2 regions of the Actinomadura sp. ATCC 39365 genome follow, and region 2 is predicted to be linked to the other one. Evidence: predicted binding sites of a transcription regulator. Region 2 holds the regulator's gene; the other holds the start of a gene.
What was found. The regulator HrcA, encoded in region 2, represses chaperone genes, less so after heat shock. The targets are predictions, from matches to a motif close to TTGGCACTCTCNNNNNGAGAGTGCCAA.
Positions count from the first base shown of each region.

Region 1: a site for HrcA is predicted at 2,586-2,612, ahead of groES (co-chaperone GroES). Genes of this name have one in related genera too.

Region 1 is NZ_CP184335.1:11,154,045-11,158,424, forward strand. It holds gene ACNF49_RS53245 (AAA family ATPase) at 1-66, shown strand, start outside; gene groL (chaperonin GroEL) at 496-2,115, opposite strand; gene groES (co-chaperone GroES) at 2,185-2,496, opposite strand; gene ACNF49_RS53260 (NAD-dependent epimerase/dehydratase family protein) at 2,671-3,525, opposite strand; gene ACNF49_RS53265 (MarR family winged helix-turn-helix transcriptional regulator) at 3,630-4,127, shown strand; gene ACNF49_RS53270 (class I SAM-dependent methyltransferase) at 4,209-4,380, shown strand, end outside.
Region 2 is NZ_CP184335.1:9,721,759-9,726,138, forward strand. It holds gene ACNF49_RS46515 (hypothetical protein) at 1-332, shown strand, start outside; gene ACNF49_RS46520 (16S rRNA (uracil(1498)-N(3))-methyltransferase) at 351-1,076, opposite strand; gene dnaJ (molecular chaperone DnaJ) at 1,086-2,228, opposite strand; gene hrcA (heat-inducible transcriptional repressor HrcA) at 2,240-3,253, opposite strand; gene ACNF49_RS46535 (DUF456 domain-containing protein) at 3,410-4,237, shown strand; gene ACNF49_RS46540 (DUF3097 domain-containing protein) at 4,255-4,380, shown strand, end outside.

The DNA of each region.
Region 1 (4,380 bases), 1.4 Mb from region 2:
GACGCTTCTGCGCCGATCGACAAGGTCGTCCAGCAGCTTGAGGAACTCGCGCAAACGACGCCGTGACCGAAGGTTGCGGAGACAGGCGCACTCCGACCTCGCCGCTTCGAGGTTCGGGCGCAGGCCGCCAGGAGCTCCGTGAGGCGCTCAGCCGGGTGTCCCGGTCCAGCGTCTTGCGAGGCCGGACGGGCAGCTCTGCGGCGACGGCGTCTAGTTACTCGCGGGTGGGGACCGAGTCGGCGCCCTCAGGGAACTACTGCACGGCAGGCCGTCGGTGCTCTCGTTGCAACCTCGCTGCCATGGGCCGTCGGTCGCAGAAGGAGACCGAGACGTCGGCGGCAGGGGGAAGACGCCGTGGGAGCCCAGTTCTGATCCCTGGTCCCAGGCAAGAGATCGCAGCAGACGCGGCAGAGACGTGACGGTCTGGCTGAAAGCCGACGGCCCGCGCCGGAGGGAACCGGTGCGGGCCGTACGGGCGCGGGGGAAACAGGCGGGTCAGTGGCCGTGACCGTGGCCGTGGCCCTGGCCGGCGGCCGGAGCCTCCTCCTCGGGCTTGTCCACCACGAGCGCCTCGGTCGTCAGGAGCATGCCCGCGATCGAAGCCGCGTTCTGCACCGCGGACCGGGTCACCTTGACGGGGTCGATGACACCCTGGGCGATCAGGTCGACGTACTCGCCGGTGGCGGCGTTGAGGCCCTGGCCGGCGGGCAGCTCGGCGACCTTGTGGGTCACCACGTAGCCCTCCAGGCCGGCGTTCTCGGCGATCCAGCGGGCCGGCTCGACCAGCGCGCGGCGCACGACGCCGACACCGGTGGCCTCGTCGCCGGTCAGGCCGAGGTCGTCGAGCTCCTTGCCCACGTGGATGAGGGCCGAGCCACCGCCGGAGACGATGCCCTCCTCGATCGCGGCGCGGGTCGCGGAGATCGCGTCCTCGAGGCGGTGCTTCTTCTCCTTCAGCTCCACCTCGGTGGCGGCGCCGACGCGCAGCACGCACACACCGCCGGCGAGCTTGGCCAGACGCTCCTGCAGCTTCTCGCGGTCCCAGTCGGAGTCGGACTGCTCGATGGCAATCTTGATCTCCTTGACGCGGTCCTCGATCGCCTGCTGGTCGCCGGCGCCGTCGACGATGGTCGTGGCGTCCTTGGTGACGACGACGCGGCGGGCGGTGCCGAGCACCTCGAGGCCGACGTGCTCCAGCTTGAGGCCGACCTCTTCGCTGACGACCTGGCCGCCGGTGAGGATCGCCATGTCCTGGAGCATCGCCTTGCGGCGGTCACCGAAGCCCGGGGCCTTGACGGCCACGGAGGTGAAGGTGCCGCGGATCTTGTTGGTGACCAGGACGGCCAGGGCCTCGCCCTCGACGTCCTCGGCGACCACGAGCAGCGGCTTCTTGGTCTGGGCGACCTTCTCCAGCAGCGGCAGGAAGTCGGCGATGGAGGAGATCTTGCCCTGGGTGAGCAGGATGTACGCGTCCTCCAGGACGGACTCCATGCGCTCGGGGTCGGTCACCATGTAGGCCGACAGGTAGCCCTTGTCGAACTGCATGCCCTCGGTGAACTCGAGCTCCATGCCCATGGCGTTGGACTCTTCGACGGTGAGGACACCGTCCTTGCCCACCTTGTCGAACGCCTCGGCGATCAGCTCGCCGATCTTGGCGTCCTGGGCGGAGATGGTGGCGACGTTGGCGATCTCCTTCTTGTCGCCCACCTCGCGCGCGCTGGCCAGCAGCCGGTCGCTGATCTCCTTGGCGGCCTTGTCGATGCCACGCTTGAGCGACAGCGGCGAGGCGCCGGCGGCCACGTTGCGCAGGCCCTCGCGGACCATCGCCTGGGCCAGCACGGTGGCGGTGGTGGTGCCGTCGCCCGCGATGTCGTTGGTCTTGGTGGCTACTTCCTTGGCGAGCTGGGCGCCGAGGTTCTCGTAGCGCTCCTCCAGCTCGATCTCACGAGCGATGGTCACACCGTCGTTCGTGATCGTCGGCGCACCGAACTTCTTGTCGATGACGACGTTACGGCCACGCGGGCCGAGGGTTACCTTCACGGCGTCCGCGAGGGCGTTGACACCGCGCTCAAGCGCGCGACGGGCGTCCTCGTCGAACTGCAGGATCTTCGCCATGCTGAAAGTCCTCTCCTGGCGTCGAAAGCCCCGGGCCCTCAAGAGCGCCCGGGGCTCGACACAACCGGCTTACTTCTCGATGATCGCGAGAACGTCGCGGGCGGAGAGCACCAGGTACTCCTCGCCGCCGTACTTGACCTCGGTGCCGCCGTACTTGCTGTAGAGGACGACGTCGCCCTCGGAGACGTCGAGCGGAATACGCTTGTCGCCGTCCTCATCCCAGTTGCCGGGGCCCACCGCGAGGACCTTGCCCTCCTGCGGCTTCTCCTTGGCGGTGTCCGGGATGACCAGACCGGAAGCGGTGGTCTGCTCTGCCTCAAGCGGCTGAACCACGATGCGGTCGCCGAGCGGCTTAACGGGAACCTTGGTGGCGGTCGTCACGATCGGACCTCCCCTTCAGATTTGAATGATCTAGAAGAGGCGACCAGCGGGGCCTGCCGTCGCGGGTGTCAGACCTGCCTCGTCGCACGTTGGCACTCTCAAGGTGAGAGTGCCAACAGGAAACATATGCAAGAGGGCCTTGACAGTCAACACGAACGCGTCTGCTCAGAGCGATCAGACGTAGGAGCCCTCGGTCAGATCGGCGACGACACCGGGCCGGGAGGGGTTCCAACCGAGCTCGGCGCGCGTGCGTGTCGCGCTGATGCGCTGGCCGAGCGCCAGCGCCTCGGCGAAGCCCGCTCCCAGCACCTGGGCCGCCTCGGCCAGCGGCCAGGGCTCGGCCTGCGGCTTGACGCCCGCGGACCGGGCCGCCGCCTCGGCCACCTCGGCGACCGGCACGGCCTCCTCGCTGATGCCGTGGTAGACGCGGGCGCCGCCCTTCTCCAGGACGGCCACGACGAGCTCGGCCAGGTCGTCGACGTGCACGAACGTCCAGGTGTGCGGCTCGCCGCCGGCGGTGACGTACACGCCGGCGCCGCGCTCGGCGGCCTGCGCGCGCATCAGGGCGGGGATGCCGCCGCCGCGCCCGTGGACGACGCCGGGCCGGATCACCGAGCCGCCGCCGTCGATGACCAGCTGCTCGATCTCGTGCCGGTACGCCACGAGCGGAATCGGGTCGGCCGGGCTGTCCTCGTGCCCGTCGGCGGTGGCGCCCAGCACCCACACGCCGCTGGTGAAGACCACCTTCCGGCCCGACGCGGCGAGCACGCCGATCGCGGCGAGGTCGGCCTCCTTGTCGCCGCCGAGCTGGGCGGCGACCACGATCGCGTCGATGTCCGGGGTGATCGCGGCGGCCAGCCCCGCGACGTCGGCCAGGTCTCCGTGACGCTCGTCGGCCACGCGCGGCACGCGCCGGGACCCGTCGGCGGCCGGCCGCACCAGGACGGCCACCTCGTGCCCCTGCTCGGCCAGCCGCTCGACCACCGCGCCGCCGATGTACCCCGTCGCGCCCAGCACCAGCACCTTCATGATGATCCTACCTCGAAAATTTCTACGTTGAACATTTCGACGTTGAGGACAGTACCGCACGATCCCAAACATTTCAACGTCGAAGCTTTGGTAGGGTGAGCCTCGTGGATGACGCGGTGGACGTGATTCTCGGACAGTGGGCGCGGACACGGCCCGACGTCGACGTGTCCCCGATGGGTGTGATCGGCCGGGTCTCGCGCGCCTCGCGCCTGCTGGAGCGCGGCGTCAAGGACTTCCTGGCCGAGCACGGGCTGGAGGCGTGGGAGTTCGACATGCTGGCCACGCTGCTGCGCAGCGGCGCCGATGCCACCATGTGCATGAAGGACCTGTCAACGTCGGCCATGGTCAGCCCTGGAGCGCTCACCAACCGGATGGACCACCTGGTCCGGCGCGGCCTGGTCCACCGCTGGCCGGCGCCGCACAACCGGCGCATGACGCTGGTCGCCCTCACCGACGAGGGCAGGAGGGTCGCCGACGAGATGCTCGTCCTGCACGCCGCCAACGAGGAGCGGCTGCTCGCCGGGCTGTCCGAGGGCGAGCGCGAGGCCCTGGCCGGGCTGCTGCGCAGCCTGCTGGTGTCCCTGGGCGACACTTCCCTGTGAGCGATCCCGAGTCGTGAGCGGCCCCGAGTTGTGAGCGGCCCCGAGTTGTGAGCGATCCTGAGTTGTGAGCGGAGTGCGTACATGGATCTCGACGCCTTCGGCGAGCTGCTGACCCCGCGCGGGCAGCGGGCGCTCGCCGAGGCCGCGGAGCTGGCCGGGACCGATCCGGTCGCGGCGGCGACCAGGCTGCGCCGCACCTACGACGCGGCGCTCACCTCCGCCGCGCTGACGCAGGCGGCGCTGCGTGAGCGCG
Region 2 (4,380 bases):
CGCCGCCCAGGCCCGACAGTCACAGCGCCGAGCCCCCGCCCGTGGTGGTCGTGCCGCCGAGCCACAGCGAGACCCACCGGCCCGCGGAGACGGCCAGGTCGACCAGGCAGCCCACGCCGTCGCCGACGCCGTCCTCGACGCCCTGCCCGAGCGGCGAGCCCACCGGCGACCAGGAGTGCCCCGAGATCACGCCGACCCCCACGCCGACCCCGACGGAGACGACCGACGCGCCGACGTCGTGCCCCTCCGAGGAGTGCCCGCCGGACGACATGCCCACCGGCCCGAGCGACCTGAGCAGCCCGCTGGTGGACGTGCCGCACACGACGCCGTGAGAGCGCCCTGAGCCGGGCCTACCAGCGCCCGGTACGCGCGAGCAGCACGGCCGCCGCCGCCACCCCCGCCGTGGAGGTGCGCAGCACGGTGGGCCCGAGCAGCACGGGCACCGCCTCGGCCGCGGCGAACCTGCGCAGCTCCTCCGCAGAGACGCCGCCCTCGGGCCCCACGACGACGACGATGTCGCCGCCGGGCGGCAGCGCCACCTTCGACAGCGGCTCGGCGGCCTCCTCGTGCAGCACGAGCCCCAGCGCCGCGTCGGCCAGCAGCCCCTCGACCTGGGCGGTGGAGGCGAGCTCGGCCACCTCGGGCAGGTGGAACCGGCGTGCCTGCTTGCCGGCCTCGCGGGCCGTGGAACGCCACCGGCCCAGCGCCTTGGCGATCTTGTCGCCCTTCCACTGCGTGATGCTGCGCGAGGCGGCCCAGGGGACGATCACGTCGACCCCCACCTCGGTCATCATCTCGACGGCCAGCTCGCCTCTGTCGCCCTTGGGCAGCCCCTGGACGACCACCAGCCGCCGCGCGGGCGGCTCGACGGTGTAGCGGGCGAGCACGTCGAGCGCGAGGCCGTCCTTGAACACCTCGCGCACCACGCACTCGGCGACGTCGCCCGCGCCGTTGGTCAGGTCGACCCGCTCGCCGGCGCGCAGGCGCCGCACGGAGGCCGCGTGCCGCCCCTCAGGCCCGTCGAGCGTCAGCTCGGCGCCGTCGAGGTCCTCGGCGAGGAACACGGGGACGGTCACGGGTGATCGTCACCTGCCGTTGAAGGCGTCACGCAGGCGGGAGAAAAAACCCTGCTGGCCCGGGGCGAACTTGCCCGGCGGCCGCTCCTCTCCACGCAACCTCGACAGCTCGCGCAGCAGGTCCTCCTGCGTCTGGTCGAGCCGCATCGGGGTCTCGACGTTGACGTGGATGAGCAGGTCGCCCCTGCCGGACTCGTTGAGCCGCTGCACGCCGCGCCCGTACATGGTGATGACCTGGCCGGACTGGGTGCCGGGGCGCACGTCGATCTCCTCGGAGCCGTCGAGCGTCTCGACGGCGAGGATCGTGCCGAGCGCGGCGGCCGTCATCGGGATCTGGACCGTGCAGTGGAGGTCGTCGCCGCGCCGCTCGAAGATCTCGTGCGCGCGCTCGACGATCTCCAGGAAGAGGTCTCCGGGCGGGCCGCCGCCGGGGCCGACCTCGCCCTCGCCGGCGAGCTGGATGTGGGTGCCGTCCTCGACGCCCGCGGGGATGCGGACCTTGATCGTACGGCGGGTGCGCACCCGGCCGTCGCCCGAGCACTCCTGGCAGGGGTGGCGGATGATGCTGCCGAAGCCGCCGCACTGGGGGCACGGCCGCGAGGTCATGACCTGGCCCAGGAACGAGCGGGTGACCTGGGAGATCTCGCCGCGCCCGCTGCACATGTCACAGGTGTCGGGGTGGGTGCCGGGGGCCGCGCCGGCGCCGTGGCACACCTCGCACAGCACGGCGGTGTCCACGACCAGCTCGCGGGTGGTGCCGAACGCCGTCTCGCGCAGGTCGAGCTCGACCCTGATGGTGGCGTTGCGGCCCCTCCTGGCGCGCGAGCGCGGCCCGCGGGTGCCGCCCGCGGTGCCGAAGAAGGCGTCCATGATGTCGCTGAAGGGGAAACCCGCGCCGAAGCCACCGGCGCCCGCGCCCGCACCCGCGCCGCCGCCGAAGGGGTCGCCGCCCAGGTCGTACATCTGGCGCTTGTTCGGGTCGGACAGCACCTCGTAGGCCTGCGTGATCTCCTTGAACCGCTCCTGGGTCTCAGGATCGGGGTTCACGTCGGGGTGCAGCTCGCGGGCGAGGCGGCGGTAGGCCTTCTTGATCTCGTCCTGACTGGCGTCACGGCGCACCCCGAGGGTGGCGTAGTAGTCGCTGTTTGCCACTTATCGACCTCTTAAGATGCAGCCAGGATCTGGCTGACGTAGCGTGCCACCGCGCGTACGGCGCCCATCGTCACGGGGTAGTCCATCCTCGTGGGCCCCAGCACGCCGAGCCGGGCCAGTTGGTTGTCGCCAGAACCGTATCCGGTTGCGACGATGGACGTGCCGCGAAGGTAGGGGTTTTCCGAGCCGATGCGCACGGTGAGCGCGGACGGGGTGTCTGTGGAAGTCTCGCCGAGCAACCGCATGAGCACGACCTGCTCCTCCAGCGCCTCCAGCACGTCGCGCAGGCCGGTGGCGAAGTCGGCGCCCGCGAGATTGGCCGCGCCGGCGAACACGATCTTCTCGTCATGGCGTTCGACGAGGGTTTCGAGCAGCACCGACAGGATCGTGGCCACGGCGGGCCGATCCTCGGCGGGCAGCCGCTCGGGCAGGTCGGCGACCAGCTCGGGGACGTTGCCCAGCCCGCAGCCGTCGAGGCAGGAGTTGAGCACCGCGCGCAGATGGGCGATGCGGTCGTCCTCCACCACCTCGGGCAGCTCGATCACGCGCTGCTCGACGCGCCCGGTGTTGGTGATCAGCACGAGCATGACCCGCCGGTCGTTGAGCGGGACCAGCTCGACGTGCCTGACCGTGGAACGGGTCAGCGTCGGGTACTGCACGACCGCGACCTGCCTGGTGAGCTGCGCGAGCAGCCGCACGGTGCGGAAGACCACGTCGTCGAGGTCGACCGCGCCGGCGAGGAAGGTCTCGATCGCCCGCCGCTCGGCCCCCGACAGGGGCTTGACCTGCGAGAGCCGGTCGACGAACAGGCGGTAGCCCTTGTCCGTCGGCACGCGGCCCGCGCTGGTGTGCGGCTGGGTGATGTAGCCCTCCTCCTCCAGAGCGGCCATGTCGTTCCTGACCGTTGCCGGGGAGACCTTGAGGTTGTGGCGCTCCGCCAGCGCCTTGGAGCCCACCGGTTCGTTGGTGGACACGTAGTCTTCGACAATGGCGCGGAGCACCGCAAGCTTCCGATCGTCGAGCACGTGCTCACCTCCTGCCTCTGCCTAACAGGGAAACGACAGGTCTAGCACTCCGTGTTCCCGAGTGCCAAGTGTACGGCTCTCGCCCACAAGGTGCGATAACACCAGGTCCCATCCTGTTGCTAGCGACTTACAAGCGACAGGCCTCACACTTGCCGCATGACCGACAATTCCCAGCCCCCGCAGTACGGACCGCCCCAGGGGCAGGGTCCCTACTACGGTCAGCCGAACCAGTACGGTCAGCAGCCGTACCAGCCCCAGCAGTACGGCCAGCCGCCCTACCAGCAACAACAGCCGCCCGCCCAGTACGGCCCCCCGCCCGGGTACGGCCAGCAGAACCAATACGCCCAGCCTGACCAGTACGCCCAGCCCGACCAGTACGGCGCCCACAACCAGTACGGCCGGCAGCCGCAGTTCCCGGCCAGGATCGACGGCAAGGCGATCAAGCCGCGCCTGTGGTGGATCGCCGTCGTGTGGGCCGTCGCCGTCGTGCTGGGCGTCGTGGGCGTGGTCGTGTTCGCCGGCGGCGTGCTGAGCAGCGTCACGGACACGGCCCCGACGACCACGTTCGCGGCGGGCGAAAGCGTGAAGGTCGCGATCGACCCCGCCAAGCGCCCGGCCGTCTACATCGCCACCGACACGCGGGTCAACTACCAGTGCGAGATCTCCGGCGGCCCGGCCCAGGCCAGGCTGGTCAAGGTCTCCGGCACCCAGACGCTCAGCGCCGGCGGGACCACCTGGCAGCAGATCCTCGCCGTCAACGCCCCCGCCAAGGGCGACTACCAGCTGACCTGCGCCACGCAGGAGGAGTCGTCGGCCCGCTTCGGCGTGGGCCGTGACCTGCTCTCCGCGGCGGGCGGCATGTTCGGCGGGGTCGCGGCCCTGTTCCTGTTCCCCGGCGCCGGCCTGCTCATCGGCATCATCGGCACCGTCGTCATCCTCGTACGGCGCAGCGGCGCGCGTAAGCGCCTTGCGGTCAGCGGGTGATTTGCTACGGTCCCCGTGTGTACGAGGGTGATGTGCTGGCGGGCAATTGGCGGCGGCCGGGCAAGGGCAAGATCCCGAAGGTACCCGCCGAACTCGACCTGGTCGTGGAGGACGCCGACAGCGGCTTCTGCGGCGCCGTGGTG